DNA from 3 places in the Variovorax sp. J2P1-31 genome. Region 2 is predicted to be linked to each of the others. Evidence: predicted binding sites of a transcription regulator. Region 2 holds the regulator's gene; each other region holds the start of a gene.

The links. The regulator sigma-54, encoded in region 2, starts transcription at its own class of promoters, with help from an activator protein. The targets are predictions, from matches to a motif close to TGGCANGNAANCTGCTTT.
Region 1: the regulator sigma-54 is predicted to act here: its motif matches at 2,156-2,173, upstream of nirB (nitrite reductase large subunit NirB).
Region 3: the regulator sigma-54 is predicted to act here: its motif matches at 2,436-2,453, upstream of QTI20_RS24875 (isopenicillin N synthase family dioxygenase).

What each region holds. Positions count from the first base shown of each region.
Region 1 is NZ_JASZYA010000006.1:145,803-151,123, forward strand. It holds gene QTI20_RS30195 (MFS transporter) at 1-422, opposite strand, end outside; gene QTI20_RS30200 (2-hydroxychromene-2-carboxylate isomerase) at 573-1,217, opposite strand; gene QTI20_RS30205 (DUF1289 domain-containing protein) at 1,214-1,495, opposite strand; gene QTI20_RS30210 (YbaK/EbsC family protein) at 1,492-1,980, opposite strand; gene nirB (nitrite reductase large subunit NirB) at 2,384-4,900, shown strand; gene nirD (nitrite reductase small subunit NirD) at 4,908-5,252, shown strand; gene QTI20_RS30225 (formate/nitrite transporter family protein) at 5,288-5,321, shown strand, end outside.
Region 2 is NZ_JASZYA010000005.1:181,904-187,224, forward strand. It holds gene QTI20_RS29400 (thiol:disulfide interchange protein DsbA/DsbL) at 1-505, shown strand, start outside; gene lptA (lipopolysaccharide transport periplasmic protein LptA) at 624-1,319, shown strand; gene lptB (LPS export ABC transporter ATP-binding protein) at 1,346-2,134, shown strand; gene QTI20_RS29415 (RNA polymerase factor sigma-54) at 2,288-3,862, shown strand; gene QTI20_RS29420 (THUMP domain-containing class I SAM-dependent RNA methyltransferase) at 3,930-5,162, shown strand; gene QTI20_RS29425 (response regulator transcription factor) at 5,295-5,321, shown strand, end outside.
Region 3 is NZ_JASZYA010000003.1:1,066,280-1,071,600, forward strand. It holds gene QTI20_RS24865 (BMP family ABC transporter substrate-binding protein) at 1-931, opposite strand, end outside; gene QTI20_RS24870 (VOC family protein) at 994-1,380, opposite strand; gene QTI20_RS24875 (isopenicillin N synthase family dioxygenase) at 1,385-2,386, opposite strand; gene rutR (HTH-type transcriptional regulator RutR) at 2,617-3,327, shown strand; gene rutF (NADH-dependent FMN reductase RutF) at 3,449-3,994, opposite strand; gene QTI20_RS24890 (malonic semialdehyde reductase) at 4,008-4,604, opposite strand; gene rutD (pyrimidine utilization protein D) at 4,601-5,321, opposite strand, start outside.

The DNA.
Region 1 (5,321 bases), on a different contig from region 2:
CCGAGCGCCAGGCCCTGCAGCATGCGCAGCGCGATCAGGATCACCGGCGCCGCGACGCCGATGGTCGCGTAGCTGGGCAAGAGGCCGACGATGAAGGTCGACAGGCCCATGATCAGGATCGTGACCAGGAAGGTGTACTTGCGGCCGATCATGTCGCCCAGGCGGCCGAACACGATGGCGCCGAAAGGACGCACCAGGAAGCCGGCCGCGAAGGCCAGCAGCGCGAAGATGAAGGCCGCGCCCGCATCCAGGCCGCTGAAGAACTGCTTGGCGATGATGGCCGCCAGCGATCCGTAGAGGTAGAAGTCGTACCACTCGAACACGGTCCCGAGCGAGGAGGCGAAGATGACCTTCTTCTCCTCCTGGGACATGGGCCGGGGGGCCGGATGCGGCACTCCCCTCGAATCTAGTGTGGCTGCCATGGCTGTCGTCTCCTGTTGTGTAGGTGCGGCCCTTTTCCTGGACCGTGCCGCATTCTTGGAGTCACGACTGACCCGAGCCTTTCGCCAAACTGAACCGTTGCTGACGATTTAAGGTGAAACCCGCGCCCCGGTTTTCGGGATGCAGAAAAGTCAGGGTTTGTTCGGGCGCTGCAAACCCGGACGCTGGTCCGCCGCGGTCCAGCCGGGCCCCTCGAACCAGGCATCGCCCTGCACCGCGGCGCGCAGCATCGGCAGGCTGTCGAAGCCCCAGAGCATGCGGCCGTCGAGCTCGAAGGCCGGCGTGCCGAAGGCGCCGCGGGCCAGCGCCTCGTCGGTGTTGGCGCGCAGCGCGGCCTTGGCCGCATCGCCGGCGCCATCGCGCACGATCTTCAGCTGCGCGGCCAGCGCCGCGCGCCGGCCCTCGTCGCCGGCCTCGGCGCCGCCGCGCCAGATGTCGCGGAACACGGTTTCGGCCACATGGCGGCTGACCGTGCCGTCGTGCGTGGTCGACAGCGCCAGCCGCAGGTGCGGCAGCGGGTTGTAGGGATGCGTGGCCGGCATCTCGATCGGGATGCCGTGCGCATGGCCCAGCCACAGCACGTGGCGGTAGGTCCAGGCGCGCTTGCTCGGCACCTCGGCCGGGCCGATCAACCCATGGTGCTTGAGCATCGCGCCCAGCAGCACCGGCTTGTAGTCGACGCTGTAGCTCAGGCCTTCGAGGGCTTCGGGCAGGTGCTCGAAGGCCAGGTAGGCAAACGGAGAGATGAAGTCCAGGTAGAAGGTGATGTGCTTCATGGCGCCCACTCCTGCGGCAGGTCGTCCGCCGGCGCGGGCATGGCCTGCAGGCGCTGCGTGATGGCGCCCCAGATCGCGCGCTTGCCCGCGCCGTCCATGCGGCTCCAGCCCGCGATCTCGGGGATGGTGCGCAGGCAGCCCACGCAGAACTCGCGGTGGTCGTCCATGCGGCAGACCGAGACGCAGGGCGAGGGCATCTCGGCGTCGGGCGTGGCGTCGATGCCGGCCGCGCGCTCGATCAGCCGCACGGTGGCCTCGCGGTCGAGGGCGGCCGTCATACGACCTCCGCCACCGGCGCGCCGGTCAGGCGCTCCAGGTCCTGGGGTTGCAGCTTCACCACCGCATGCGGATGGCCGGCCGCGGCCCAGACCTCGTCGAAGCGGAACAGCTCGCGGTCGATCAGCATCACCAGTTCGGTCGCATGCGCGAAGGGCGACACGCCGCCGATCGAGAAGCCGGTCTTGGCCTTGACGAAGTCGGCGTCGGCGCGGCCGGTCTTGCCGACGATGGCATCGACCTTCTTCTCGTCGACGCGCTTGTCGCCCGAGGTCACGACCAGCACCGCGGCATCGTCGCTCTTGCGCCGGAACACGATGCTCTTGGCGATCTGGCCGACCGCGATGCCCAGCGCATCGGCGGCCTGCTGCGCGGTGCGCGCGGCGTCGTCGAGCATGCGCGGCGCATGCGGATGGCCGGCGTCCTGCAGCAGGCGGGCGACGCGCTGGACGCCGTCGGGAAGGGAATGGAGTTCGGAGCCGCACATGGCTGGATTCTCTGTCGGGGTGGGGGCGCCTTCGAGGCGGGGCAGGGTCGAGCATACGAAAAAGCCGGGCGCCCGTCGTGCACCAAGGCGGACACCCATGCGCCAGGGTGGCGCATGGCCGGCCGTGCCGCGCCGCGAATCCCTGGAAATGCGCACGCCGCAGGCCCTCCGGACACGGCACGCATATTGCATGACAGCCTTCACTGTTCCGCCGGCAGCGTTGCCGCGGGTTTTTGACAGTGCCTCCGCTAATGACGGCGAGATCCGAGCGAAGCGACAGCGACAAGGCTGGCGTTTCGTCTGTTCCAACCCGATTCGCAACCCATGCCCTGCGGAGGCGCCACGGTCTGTCCACCGGACCCGTGCCCTGCTTCCTCGGGATCGGTTGCCCGCAGGACACGACATGAAAATCGCAGTGATCGGCCACGGCATGGTGGGCCACAAGTTTCTCGAGCAGCTGCACCAACTGGGGCTCGAACGCGCCGAAGTCACGGTGCTCTGCGAAGAGCCCCGCCCCGCCTACGACCGGGTGCACCTCTCCGAATTCTTCGCCGGCAAGAGTGCCGACGCGCTCTCGCTGGTCGCGCCCGGCTTCTTCGAGCAGAGCGGCTTCAGCCTGCGCCTGGCCGCGCGGGCCGTGGCCATCGAACGCCGCGAGCGCACCCTCACCACGGCCGACGGCGAGGTGCTGCACTACGACAAGCTGGTGCTGGCCACCGGGTCCTCGCCCTTCGTGCCGCCGCTGCCCGGGCGCGACCGGCCGGACTGCTTCGTCTACCGCACCATCGAGGACCTGGAAGCGATGAAGGCCTGCGGCGCGCGCTCGAAGCGCGGCGTGGTGGTGGGCGGCGGGCTGCTGGGCCTGGAATGCGCGAAGGCGCTGCGCGACATGGGCCTGGAGACGCACGTGGTCGAGTTCGCGCCGCGGCTGATGGCGGTGCAGGTCGACGAGGGCGGCGGGCGCGCGCTGCGCCACGGCATCGAGGCGCTGGGCCTGCATGTGCACACCAGCCGCAGCACGGTCGAGATCGTCGACGGCGCGAGCGCGCGGCACCGCATGGTGTTCGCCGACGGCACCTGGCTCGAGACCGACATGATCGTGTTCTCGGCCGGCATCCGCCCGCGTGACGAACTCGCGCGCCAGTGCGTGCTGGCCCTGGGCGCGCGCGGCGGCGTGGCGGTCGACGACCACTGCCGCACCAGCGACCGCGACATCTACGCGATCGGCGAATGCGCGGCCTGGAAGGACCAGACCTTCGGCCTGGTCGCGCCCGGCTACGAGATGGCCCGCGTGGCGGCCCGGCACATCGCGGGCCAGCAGGACGCGGCCTTCACCGGCGCCGACATGAGCACCAAGCTCAAGCTGATGGGCGTGGACGTGGCGAGCATCGGCGACGCGCACGGCAAGACGCCGAAGTCGCGCGCCTACCAGTACGTCAACGAGCACAAGCAGGTCTACAAGAAGATCGTGGTCAGCGAGGACGGCACGCGGCTGCTGGGCGCGGTGCTGGTCGGCGATGCGGCCGAGTACGGCACGCTGCTGCAGCTGGCGCTCAACGGCATCGCCCTGCCGGCCGAGCCCGAGTTCCTGATCCTGCCCGCGAGCGACGGCACGGCCCGGCCCGGCCTGGGCGTCGAAGCCCTGCCCGACAGCGCGCAGATCTGCTCGTGCAACAACGTGAGCAAGGGCGCGATCTGCGCGGCCGTGGGCGACGGCGTCTGCACCGTCGCCGACATGAAGGCCTGCACCAGGGCCGGCGCCTCCTGCGGCGGCTGCGTGCCGCTGGTCACCCAGGTGATGAAGATGGCCATGGCCCAGCGCGGCATGGCGGTGAACGACCACCTGTGCGAGCACTTCCCCTACTCGCGCCAGGCGCTCTACCACCTGGTGCGCGTGGGCGAGATCAAGTCCTTCGCCGACCTGCTCGCCCGCCACGGCCACGGCCTGGGCTGCGACATCTGCAAGCCCACCGCGGCCAGCATCTTCGCCTCGTGCTGGAACGACTTCGTGCTCAAGCAGGACCTGGCCAGCCTGCAGGACAGCAACGACTACTTCCTGGGCAACATCCAGAAGGACGGCTCCTATTCGGTGGTGCCGCGCATGCCCGGCGGCGAGGTCACGGCCGACGGCCTGATCGCCGTCGGCCAGGTGGCGAAGAAGTACGGGCTCTACACCAAGATCACCGGCGGCGCGCGGGTCGACCTGTTCGGCGCGCGCCTCGAGCAGCTGCCGCCGATCTGGGAAGAGCTGATCGCGGCCGGCTTCGAGTCCGGCCATGCCTACGGCAAGTCGCTGCGCACGGTGAAGAGCTGCGTGGGCTCGACCTGGTGCCGCTACGGCGTGGACGACAGCATGGCGCTCGCGATCGAACTCGAGAACCGCTACAAGGGCCTGCGCACGCCGCACAAGATCAAGTTCGGCGTCTCGGGCTGCACCCGCGAATGCGCCGAGGCGCAAGGCAAGGACGTGGGCATCATCGCCACCGAGAAGGGCTGGAACCTCTACGTCTGCGGCAACGGCGGCATGAAGCCGCGCCACGCCGAACTGATCGCCTCGGACCTGGGCAAGGACGCGCTGGTCAGGCTGATCGACCGCTTCCTGATGTTCTACGTGCACACGGCCGACCGGCTGCAGCGCACCAGCACCTGGCGCGACAACCTCGAGGGCGGCCTCGACTACCTCAAGGGCGTGCTGCTGCAGGATTCGCTGGGCCTGGGCGCCACGCTGGAGGCCCAGATGCAGCATGTGGTCGACACCTACCAATGCGAGTGGAAGACCGCGGTCAACGACCCGGCCACGCGCCAGCGCTTCCGCTCCTTCGTCAACAGCGAGAAGCCCGACGAGCACATCGTGTTCGTCGAGGAGCGCGGTCAGATCCGGCCCGCGCGCGCCGAGGAACGCGACGAGGCCACGGCCTGAGCACACCATGAAGCACCCCGACACCCGCCACTGGACCGCCGTCTGCGCGGCCACCGACATCCTGCCCGACACCGGCGTCTGCGCGCTGGTCGACGGCGTGCACGTCGCGATCTTCCATGTCGCCGCGGCGCGGCAGTTCTTCGCCATCGACAACGTCGACCCCAAGTCGCGCGCCAGCGTGCTGTCGCGCGGCCTGGTCGGCAGCATCGGCGAACGCATCGTGGTCGCCTCGCCGCTCTACAAGAACCACTTCGACCTGCGGAGCGGCGAATGCCTCGAGTTCCCCGAGCACTCGGTGCGCGCCCATGCGGTGCGCGTCGAGGCCGGCCGCGTGCAGGTCGCACTGAACTGACCCCTCCTCCTTTCCGTTCTCTCCAAGGATCCTTCATGGCCTATCTCGCACCCGCCGAATTCGTGACCA
Region 2 (5,321 bases):
GGGCAAGGTCGAGGTGGTGGAGTTCTTCTCGTACAACTGCCCGCACTGCGCCGCCTTCGAGCCGCGCCTGGAGACCTGGGTCAAGCAGCTGCCGGCCGACGTGGTGTTCCGCCGCATCCCCGTGCCTTTCGTGGGCAACGACACCGAACCCAAGCAGCGCCTCTACTACGCGCTCGAAGCCATGGGCAAGGTCGACGAGTTCCAGATGAAGCTGTTCCAGGCCATCCACCAGCAGCGCCAGCCGGTGTTCGGCGATGCCGCGATCGTGGCCTGGTTCGAGAAGCAGCCCGGCTTCGACGCCAAGAAGTTCGCCGACCTGTACAAGTCCTTCTCGGTGGCCGGCAAGGCCAAGCGCGCGACCCAGCTCACGGCCGACTACCAGGTCGCGGGCGTGCCTGCGCTGGGCGTGGCCGGCCGCTGGTACATCGACGGCGACACGGCCGGCTCGCTGGACCGTGCGCTGGAAGTCACCAACGCGCTGATCGCCGAAGCGCGCAAGTCCTGAAGCGCCGCGCTTTGTGCGGCTCCGCCCGGAACCAGCCCGCTTCGGCGGGCTTTTTCGTCTGCGCAACCGATGCGGCGCCCCGTGCCGCATACAATGATCGAGCAAGTTTCGTGCCTCTATGACCTCGCGCCCCACCTCCCCACTCCTCTCCCTCCTGCGCGCCGGCGCTGCCGTGCTGATGCTGGCCTGCGCCGCGTTTCCGGCCCTGGCCGAGAAGGCCGACCGGACCAAGCCGATGAACATCGAGGCCGATGCCATGCGCTATGACGACCTCCAGCAGACCAGCGTGTTCACCGGCAACGTGGTGGTGACCAAGGGCACCATCCTGATCCGCGGCGCGCGCATCGACGTGCGCCAGGACCCCGAGGGCTACCAGTACGGCGTGGTCACGGCGGCGCCGGGCAAGCTGGCCTACTACAAGCAGAAGCGCGACACCCCCGGTGACGAGTGGACCGAAGGCGAGGGCGAGGTCATCGAATACGACAGCCGGGCCGACAACGTGAAGTTCATCCGCCGCGCGGTGATGCGCCGGCTGATCGGCGCCACGCCCAACGACGAGAGCAGCGGCGAGTTGATCGTCTACGACCAGGGCAAGGACACCTTCACCGTCAACGGCGCGAGCGCGGCACCGGGCGCCAGCGTGACCGCCGGTGCCCCGGGCAGCCGGGTCCGGACCATCCTCACGCCCCGCGCCGCGGCATCCGGGGCCGCCAAATCGTCGGCCGCGCCGGCTCCCGCACCCGCCACCCCGACGCCCGCGCCGGGCCGCGGCCTGCGCCCGAGCACCACGCTCGATGCGGAACCCCGCCCGTGACGGACGGCAGCGTCAACACCGGGCGGATGTCGGTCGACGGGACCGGCGTGGCGGATCCGTCGGTCAGCCGGCTGCAGGTGCGCGGCCTGCAGAAACGCTACGGCAGCCGCCAGGTCGTCAAGGACGTGTCGCTCGACGTGCAGAAGGGCGAAGTGGTGGGCCTGCTGGGCCCCAACGGCGCCGGCAAGACCACCTCCTTCTACATGATCGTGGGCCTGGTGCGCGCCGATGCGGGCGAGATCAGCATCGACGGCGAGCCGATCGCCCACATGCCGATCCACCGCCGCGCGCGCATGGGCCTGTCCTACCTGCCGCAGGAAGCCTCGATCTTCCGCAAGCTCACGGTGCAGGAGAACGTGCGGGCCGTGCTCGAACTGCAGCGCGAACCCGACGCCAACGGCAAGCAGGCGCCGCTGTCGAGCGCGCGTGTCGAGCAGCGGCTCAACGAACTGCTGGCGGAACTGCGGGTCGACCACCTGCGCGACTCGCCCGCGCTGGCGCTGTCGGGCGGTGAACGCCGCCGCGTCGAGATCGCCCGCGCACTGGCCACGCAGCCGCGCTTCATCCTGCTCGACGAGCCCTTCGCCGGCATCGACCCGATCGCGGTGATCGAGATCCAGCGCATCGTCAGCTTCCTCAAGGGCCGCGGCATCGGCGTGCTCATCACCGATCACAACGTGCGCGAGACCCTGGGCATCTGCGATCACGCGTTCATCATCAGCGACGGGCATGTGCTGGCACAAGGCACGCCTTCGGAGATCGTCGACAACGCCGAGGTACGCCGCGTGTACCTGGGCGAGCACTTCCGGATGTGACCATGCGGCGAGGTCCAGGATGAACGTGGCCGTCATCCACGCGGAACTTCTTCGCGGGGGCCGCCGCGCACGGCCGCCCGAAGCGGCCGGCCCGCCCCCGGTAGGGGGTTGGCGTAGCGCGAAGCGCGCAGCCTGGGGGGGAGCCATTTTTCCATGAAGCAGGGCCTTTCGCTGCGCGTCTCGCAGCATCTCGCGCTCACGCCCCAACTCCAGCAGTCGATCCGGCTGCTGCAGTTGTCCACGCTCGAGCTGAGCCAGGAAGTCGAGCAGATGCTCGACGAGAACCCCTTCTTGGAACGCACGGCCGAAGAGGCGCCGCGCGAGGAATTCGGCGTCGATGCCGCCGACGCGCCGCCGCCGCGCGACGACGACTTCACGCCCGGCCCGTCGGCCACGTCCAGCACCGACAGCAGCAGCGCCGCCGCCGAGGCCGACGCGCCGGCGGTCGACGCGACCGAGGCCGCGCCCGACTGGGAGGGCGACGGCACCGTCGAGATGGCGCCCGACGACAGCGAGTGGGGCGGCGACGCGCCGGCCAGCAGCAACAACCTCGGCCCCAACGACGGCAGCGAGCGCGCCGATGCGACCGAGCTGGCGCGCAGCCAGGAATCGCTGCAGTCCTTCCTGCACCGGCAGGCGCTGAGCCTGCGCCTCAACGAGAGCGACCGCGCCGCCCTGCGTTTCCTGATCGAGTCGCTCAACGACGACGGCTACCTCGAGGATTCGCTGCCCGCGCTGGCCTCGGGCCTGGCGGGCGACGACAACGACGAATTCGACGGCCTGGTGCACCACTTCCAGGTCGCGCTGGGCCTGCTGCAGAGCCTGGAGCCGGTCGGCGTGGGCGCGCGCGACCTGGGCGAGTGCCTGGCGATCCAGCTGCGCGCGCTGGCCGAGCCCGGCGAGTCCGAAGAGATCGCGCAGGTGCGCAAGACCGCCATCGCGATCTGCAAGCAGCCGATGGAGCTGCTGGCGCGGCGCGACTTCAAGCGCCTGGCCACGCTCACGCGCAGCAACGAGGAAGAGGTGCGCAGCGCGCTGCAGCTGATCGCCACGCTGGAGCCCAAGCCGGGCCGTCGATTTGTCGACGTCGAGCGCAACATCGTGGTGCCCGACGTGATCGTGACGCGCACCGGGCAGGGCACGAACGTCAAGTTCCGCGTGATGCTCAACCCCGAGGTGATGCCGCGCCTGCGGGTGCACGACATCTATGCCGGCGCGCTCAAGTCGCACAAGGGCGAGGGCAGCCAGGCCCTGTCGCAGCGGCTGCAGGAGGCGCGCTGGTTCATCAAGAACATCCAGCAGCGCTTCGACACCATCCTGCGCGTGAGCAGCGCCATCGTCGAGCGGCAGAAGAGCTACTTCGTGCACGGCGAGCTGGCCATGCGCCCGCTGGTGCTGCGCGAGATCGCCGACGAACTGGGCCTGCACGAATCGACCATCAGCCGCGTGACCACCGCCAAGTACATGGCCACGCCCTACGGCACGGTCGAGCTCAAGTATTTCTTCGGCTCGGCGCTGGGCACCGAGGCCGGCGGCAACGCCTCGAGCACCGCGGTGCGGGCGCTGATCAAGCAGTTCGTGGGTTCCGAGAACATCAAGAAGCCGCTGTCCGACAGCCAGATCTCCGAGATGCTCAAGGAGCAGGGCATCGAGTGCGCGCGCCGCACCGTGGCCAAGTACCGCGAGGCGCTGCGCATCGCGCCGGCCAGCCTGCGCAAGGCGCTCTGAGCCCGAAGCGGCACGCGCCGCGCCAGCGGCGACAATCGGCGGGCTTCCTTCCGTCTGCCCGAACCCCATGAACCAGCTCCATCTCTTCCTGCCCTGCGCCGCCGGCGTCGAGGACTTTCTTGCCCAGGAGGTGCACGGCCTGACCGGTCTCGCGGGCGACGACCTGATGGCCTCGCGCGGCGGCGTGTTCGTGCGCGGCTCCTGGCGCGACGCGATGAAGCTCAACCTCTACAGCCGGCTCGCGCAGCGCGTGCTGATCGAGCTCGCGCATGCGCCCTACCGCAGCGAGAACGACCTCTACGCCATCGCCAGCGGCGTGGCCTGGGAGATCTGGTTCACGCCCCAGCAGACCTTCAAGATCGAGACCACGGCCCAGCACAGCCCGCTGACCAGCCTGAACTTCGCCACGCTGCGCATCAAGGACGCGATCGCCGACCGCTTCCGCGCCAAGGCCCACGGCGTGCGCCCCAGCATCGAGACCCAGCGGCCCGACGTGCGCGTGTTCGCGCACCTCACCACCGACAGCTGCACGCTCTACATCGACACCTCGGGCGAGCCGCTGTTCAAGCGCGGCTGGCGCCAGGACACGGGCGACGCGCCGCTCAAGGAGACGCTGGCCGCGGCCATGCTGGCCGCCAGCGGCTGGTGGAACCCCGAGACCGGCGCGGTGTCGGCCGCGCCGCTGTACGACCCCTGCTGCGGCAGCGGCACCATCGCCATCGAGGCCGCGCAGATCGGCCTGGGCATCCCGGCCGGCGCGCTGCGGCGCTTCGGCTTCGAGAAGCTGCTGCCCTTCCAGCCGCACGTCTGGGAGTCGATCCAGAACGAGGCCGCCGACCAGCCCGCGACCGTCTCGCCGCCGATCTTCGGCAGCGACGTGTCGCACCGCATGGTCGACTTCGCCGAGCGCAACGCCGAGCGCGCGGGCGTGGCCGAGGCGATCCAGTTCCGCGGCGGCGACGCCCTGCAGCGCATGCCGCCCGAAGGCGCCCCGCAGGGCGGCGTGATCGTGCTCAACCCGCCCTACGGCGAGCGCATCGAGGTCGGCGGCGTGGCCCGCATCGGGGCGCGCGAGCAGGCCGCGACCGAAGACGGCGGCGAGTTCTTCAGCCAGCTCGCGAGCCACTGGAAGAAGAACTACGCGGGCTGGACCGCCTGGATGCTCACGCCCGACCTGCAGCTGCCCAAGCGCATGCGGCTCAAGGAGTCGCGCCGGGTGCCGATGTGGAACGGGCCGATCGAATGCCGGCTGTTCCGCTTCGACATGGTGGCCGGTTCGGCCCGCGCGCCACGCAGCTGAGGCCCCCGGCGGGCCCGGGCCCGCGCCTTAGCGCTTGGGGACTATGCCGTTCGGTATAGATCCCGCTTGTCGCGCGTGGCAATCGACGTTATCTTTGGTTTTCAAGAGTTCGCCCGAGCCAGAGGTTGCGCCATGAAAATGCTGATCGCCGACGATCAC
Region 3 (5,321 bases), on a different contig from region 2:
CCTTGGGCACGGCCGGGCCGAAGCCCGCGATGTCGGTGCCGCCGTCCTTCATCTCGATGAAGGCGCCGTATTGCGCGGGCTTCCAGCCGCCGGCGATGACCTTCTTGAGCTCGGGCACGAGGAAGCGGTCCCACACCCACACCGACGAGCACAGCGTGGCCTTGGGCGCGAACTGGCGCAGGTCGCGGTGGTGGCCGGTGCCGTACACGCCGCGCTCCTGCGCGACGATCTGCGGCGTCGGGCTGTCGACGTGCTGGCCGATCACGTCGGCGCCCTGGTCGATCAGCGCGGCAGCGGCGGCGCGTTCCTTGACGGGGTCGTTCCAGGCGCCGGTGTAGATCACATTGACGGTCGCGTTCGGGTTCACCTTCTGCGCGCCCAGCGCGAAGGCGTTGACGGTCCAGTTCACCACGCCGAAGGGGTTGGCCGCGACGAAGCCCAGCTTGCCGGTCTTCGAGGCCGAGCCGGCCGCCATGCCGCACAGGTACTGGCTCTCGTAGGTGCGGCCGTAGAAGGACTCGAGGTTGGCGCCGTTGGTGGTGCCCGAGCCGTTGAGGAAGGCCACGTCGGGGTACTTGGCCGCCAGGTCCTTGAAGCTGTCGGAGTAGCCGAAGGCGGTGCCGATCACGATGTTGGCGCCGCGCTGGATGAACTTCTCCGCGGCGGGCTTGATGGCCGAGGCGTCTTCGGGCACGTTCTCGACGAACTGGATCTTCTGGCCGAGCTCCTTCTCGATCTTCAGCCGTGCCTCGTCGAAGGCCTGGGTCCAGCCGCCGTCGTTCTTGGGGCCGAAGTAGAGCATCGCGATCTTCGGCTTGTCCTTGAGCGTGAAGCCGTCGGCGGCCGCGGCGGGCAGCGTGGTGAAGACGGCGCCGCCGGCCACGAGGCCCATCGCGAGGCCCAGGCCGGGAGTGAGGGTGCGCAACTGCATGGAACGACCTTTGGAAAGAAGCTTGGAAATGGAAGGGAAGGAAAAGACCGGTGCAGCGCGCGTCACATCATGAAGTTGATGCGGAACACATTGCCTTCGGGGTCGAGCAGCACCGACTGGTACCAGTGGTAGTAGGTGACGTAGGGCGCCTTGACCAGCGTGGCGCCGGCCTCGAGCGCGACGGGCACCATCCGGTCGACCTCGGCCTGGCTGTCGACGTCGATGTTCAGCAGGAACTTGACGCCGCGCGTGTCGGAGAACTCGGCCAGGTGCAGCAGTTCGTAGGCATCGAGCGCGTTGAAGCCCAGGCTGGACTTGCCGGTGTCCAGCCCGCGGAAGATCGGCGAGCGGATCGCCTCGATCTCGGGAAAGCCGAACACGCGCTGGTAGAAGCCGCTGAGCGCGACCACGTCCCTGGCGAAGACGTTGACGTAGGAAAGATGCGCCATGGCGTCAGGCCGCCACCTTGGTGCCGCCGAAAGTCGTCTGCTTGACGAACTTGGAGGTCAGGTGGTCGCCCGAGCTGATCGGCGCGTACTTGGGCTGTTCGCCCGGCGCGAGGCAGCTGGGCAGGCACTCGACCATCGCGTCGTAGTTGGGCTGGTGGAAGAACACCAGCGACTGGCGGCGGTTGGTGCTCGCCACCTCGAAGGGCGGATTGATCACGCGGTGCAGCGTGGAAACCCACTGGTCGTTGGTCCACTGCATCATCAGGTCGGCAATATTGACCACCAGCCCGCCCTCGACCTGCGGCACGTCGACCCACTGGCCGGCCTTGTTGAACACCTGCAGGCCCTTGTCGTCGGGCAGCACGATGGTGAGGCTGCCGTAGTCGCTGTGCGCGCCCGCGCGCAGCTGGCCCGGCAGCGGCTGCTCGCGCTGCGGCGGGTAGCTCAGCACGCGGAACATGCTGATGTGCGCGTCGATCTTGTCGTCGAAGAAGGTCTCGGGCAGCGAGAGGCCGAGCGCGAAGATGCGCATCAGCGAGCGCGAGAGATCGCTCATGGCCTCGAAGTACGCCTCGTAGGCTTCGCGGAAGCCTTCGATGGGCGGCCAGCTGTTGGGCTCGAAGTGCGGGCCGGCGGCGGGGCCGCGGTGGTAGTCGTCGTCAGGCACGTTCGACGGGCCGATGGAGAACGACTCCTTGAGGTCGCCCGGCGCCACCTCCTCGAGGCTGTACGAGAGCCCCTCCTCGCCCACCGCGCTGTAGCCGCGCACCGCGTCTTCGCGCGGGCGGTCGACCTTGCGCTTCTCGACCAGCGGCAGGTCGAAGAACCGGCGCGAGAGCGAGGACACGCGCTCGATCAGCCCGGGCGCGATGCCGTGGTGGGTGATGACGAGAAAGCCGATGCTTCGGCAGGCCTCGTCGACTTGCCTCGCGACTGCCGACTTGCCTTCGGCGCTGCCGTCGAAGTAGGGCGCGAGATCGATGATGGGAACGGACAACAGGGTCATGGCGACTTCCTCATGGACGCATTCATTCGGGAACTGGCACGCCTCTCGCCTTGCAACGTCTGTGCCAGTTGGACCAAATGGACAAATCGCTTTTTCCGCGTCAGGCTGGTGCACCGCGGGGGCCTTCGCCGGCCCCGCATGACGCAAGTCGATGCATCGCGGCCTTACAGTGGTGCGTCCTTCGCGCATCGACGCGGATGACGACGAAGAAAAGAGAACAGAGAGGAAAGATGCCGAAGACCAAGGCGCTGGCCGCAGCCAGCAGCAACACCGAGCCACCCGCGGCGCGCAAGCGCGCCAAGCCGGCGGTGCGCAGCCCGTCGTCCGTGAGCCGGCGCCTGCGCCAGATCGAGGACAAGCGCAGTGCGATCCTCGGCGCGGCGCTGGGGCTGTTCTCGCGCTTCGGCCTGCACGGCACCTCGATCGACCAGGTGGCGGCGCGCGCCGATGTGTCGAAGAGCAACCTGCTCTACTACTTCGCCAACAAGGAGGAGCTCTACGTCAACGTGCTGCGCGACCTGCTCGCGCTGTGGCTCGAACCGCTGCGCGGCTTCAGCGCGGAGCAGGACCCGGCCGAGGCCATCGGCAGCTACATCCGGCGCAAGCTGGTGGTGTCGCGCGACCGGCCCGACGCGTCGCGGTTGTTCTGCCTCGAGATGATCCAGGGCGCACCGCTGCTGCGCGACGAACTCGACCGCGAGCTGCGCGCGCTGGTGGAGAAGAAGTCGGAAGTCATCCGCGCCTGGATCGAGGCCGGCAAGCTGGCGCCCGTCGATGCGCACCATCTGATCTTCGCGCTGTGGGCGGTGACGCAGCACTACGCGGATTTCGGCGTGCAGGTGCAGGCGCTGACGGGGCACACGCTGGACGATGCGGCCTTCTTCGAGCAGACGGTGGAGAACGTGCAGCGCATCGTGTTGCAGGGCATCGCGCCGCGTTGAGCATTGCCTTGCTCCCTCCCCTTCCGGGGGAGGGTCGGGTTGGGGGCAGGCAGCGTATCCATCGAGCGCTCTGCCTGCCCCCATCCCAGCCTTCCCCCAGAGGGAGAAGGAGCATGAAGCGTCAGTGCGGCGCGGCCGCAATCTCGTGGTACCGCCGGTCGAAGTAGATCAAGCCCTGCGCCGCACCCCCGATCGCGATCGCCACCGCCTCGCAGAACAACACATCGTGCGTGCCCGCGCTGGTGGCATGCACCACGCGGCAGTCGAAGGACACGGCCGCGTCCTCGAGCATCGGCGAGCCGGTGGTCTTGTGGCACCAGCGGCCGGCGGCGAAGCGTTCGTCCATCGGCGTCTTGCCGCCGAACAATGCAGAGAGCGCCTGGTGCCCCGCCGCCAGCACGTTCACGCACAGCACGCCGTTGGCCTTGAACGCCGGATACACCGAGGCCGATCGGTTGAGGCACACCAGCAGCGTCGGCGGCTCGTCGGTCACGCTGCACACGGCCGAGGCGGTGAAGCCGGCGCGGCCCGCCGGGCCGTCGGTGGTGATGATGTTCACCGCCGCGCCCAGGCGCGCCATCGCGTTGCGGTAGTCGGCCTTGGGCAGGCCGGGCGGCAGGCCGGCGGGGTTCGACGAGGAAGCATGGGAGGCCATGGCGTTGAGCATGGGAAGGACTCGTTCAGGCCAGCATGCAGGCTTCGTCGAAGGGCAGGCGCGGCAGGCGTCCGAACACCTTCGACGCGTCGCCGTGGCCGAGGTTGATGAGGAAGTTGACGGTCCAGTCGCTGCCCTCGAAGAAGGCGGCATCGACCTTGGCCTTGTCGAAGCCCGACATCGGGCCGGCATCGAGGCCCACCGCGCGCGCGGCCAGCAGCAGGTAGCCGGCCTGCAGGCTCGCGTTGCGGAAAGCCGTTTCGTGCGCGGACTCGGGGCTGCCGGTGAACCAGCTGCGCGCATCGGCGTGCGGGAACAAGGTGGGCAGCTGGTCGTAGAACCTGCGGTCCCAGGCGGCGATGACCGTGACCGGCGCGCTCATCGTCTTGTCGAGGTTGCCCTTCGACAGCGCGGGCGCCAGGCGCTGCTTGCCCTCGGGCGTGCGCACGAACACGAAGCGCGCGGGCGAGCAGTTGGCCGAGGTCGGTCCCAGGCTGGCGAGCGCATAGACCTGCCGCAGCTGTGCGTCGGTGACGGGTTCGTCGGTCCAGCCGTTGTGGCTGCGGGCGGCGGTGAAGAGCAGCGCGAGCGCGGCGTCGTCGAGTGTGGAAGGGGTGGTCATGCGGGAACGGCGGATGCGCTGACCCGCGAGAGGAAGGCCAGCAGGGTGCTGTTGAAGGCGTTGGCCTCGGTCACGCTGTGCGCGTGGCCGCCATGCGCCATGAGGTTGAGCGTGGCGTTCGGCAGTCCGTCGGCCAGGCGCTGCGAGCAGGTCCAGGGCACGAGCACGTCGTCCTTGGCGGCCGCCACCAGCGTGGGCGCGGCGATGCCGGCCAGGCGCGCATCGATGTCGAAGGCGCGCAGCGCGGCGATGCGCGCGCGCATGTTGGCCTCGCCCGGGAAATGGGCGAAGGCGTGGTCGACCTCGTCCTGCACGCGCTTCGCATGCGCGGCGGCCCACGCGGCGGGGTAGAGGAAGATCGGCTGCGCTTCCACGTAGGCACGCGGGCCGACGGCGCCCAGCAACGCGAGCCGTGCCTCGAAGCAGCGCGCCGAATGCGGGTTGGGCCTGGACCAGGCATTGACGAGCACCAGGCTGGCCACACGCGACGGTGCATCGAGCGCCAGCCGCAGCCCGACCAGGCCGCCCAGCGCATGGCCCGCGAAGTGGCACTGCGCGGTGCGGGTGGCGTCGAGGATCTCCAGCACGTCCCGCGCCATGTCCTCGATCGCATAGGCCGCGGGCAGGGCGGCGGGGCTGCGGCCCGTGCCGCGCTGGTCGTAGGCGATCACGCGGTGGCCGGCCGCGATCAGCGCGCCCAGCTGCGGCTGCCAGAAG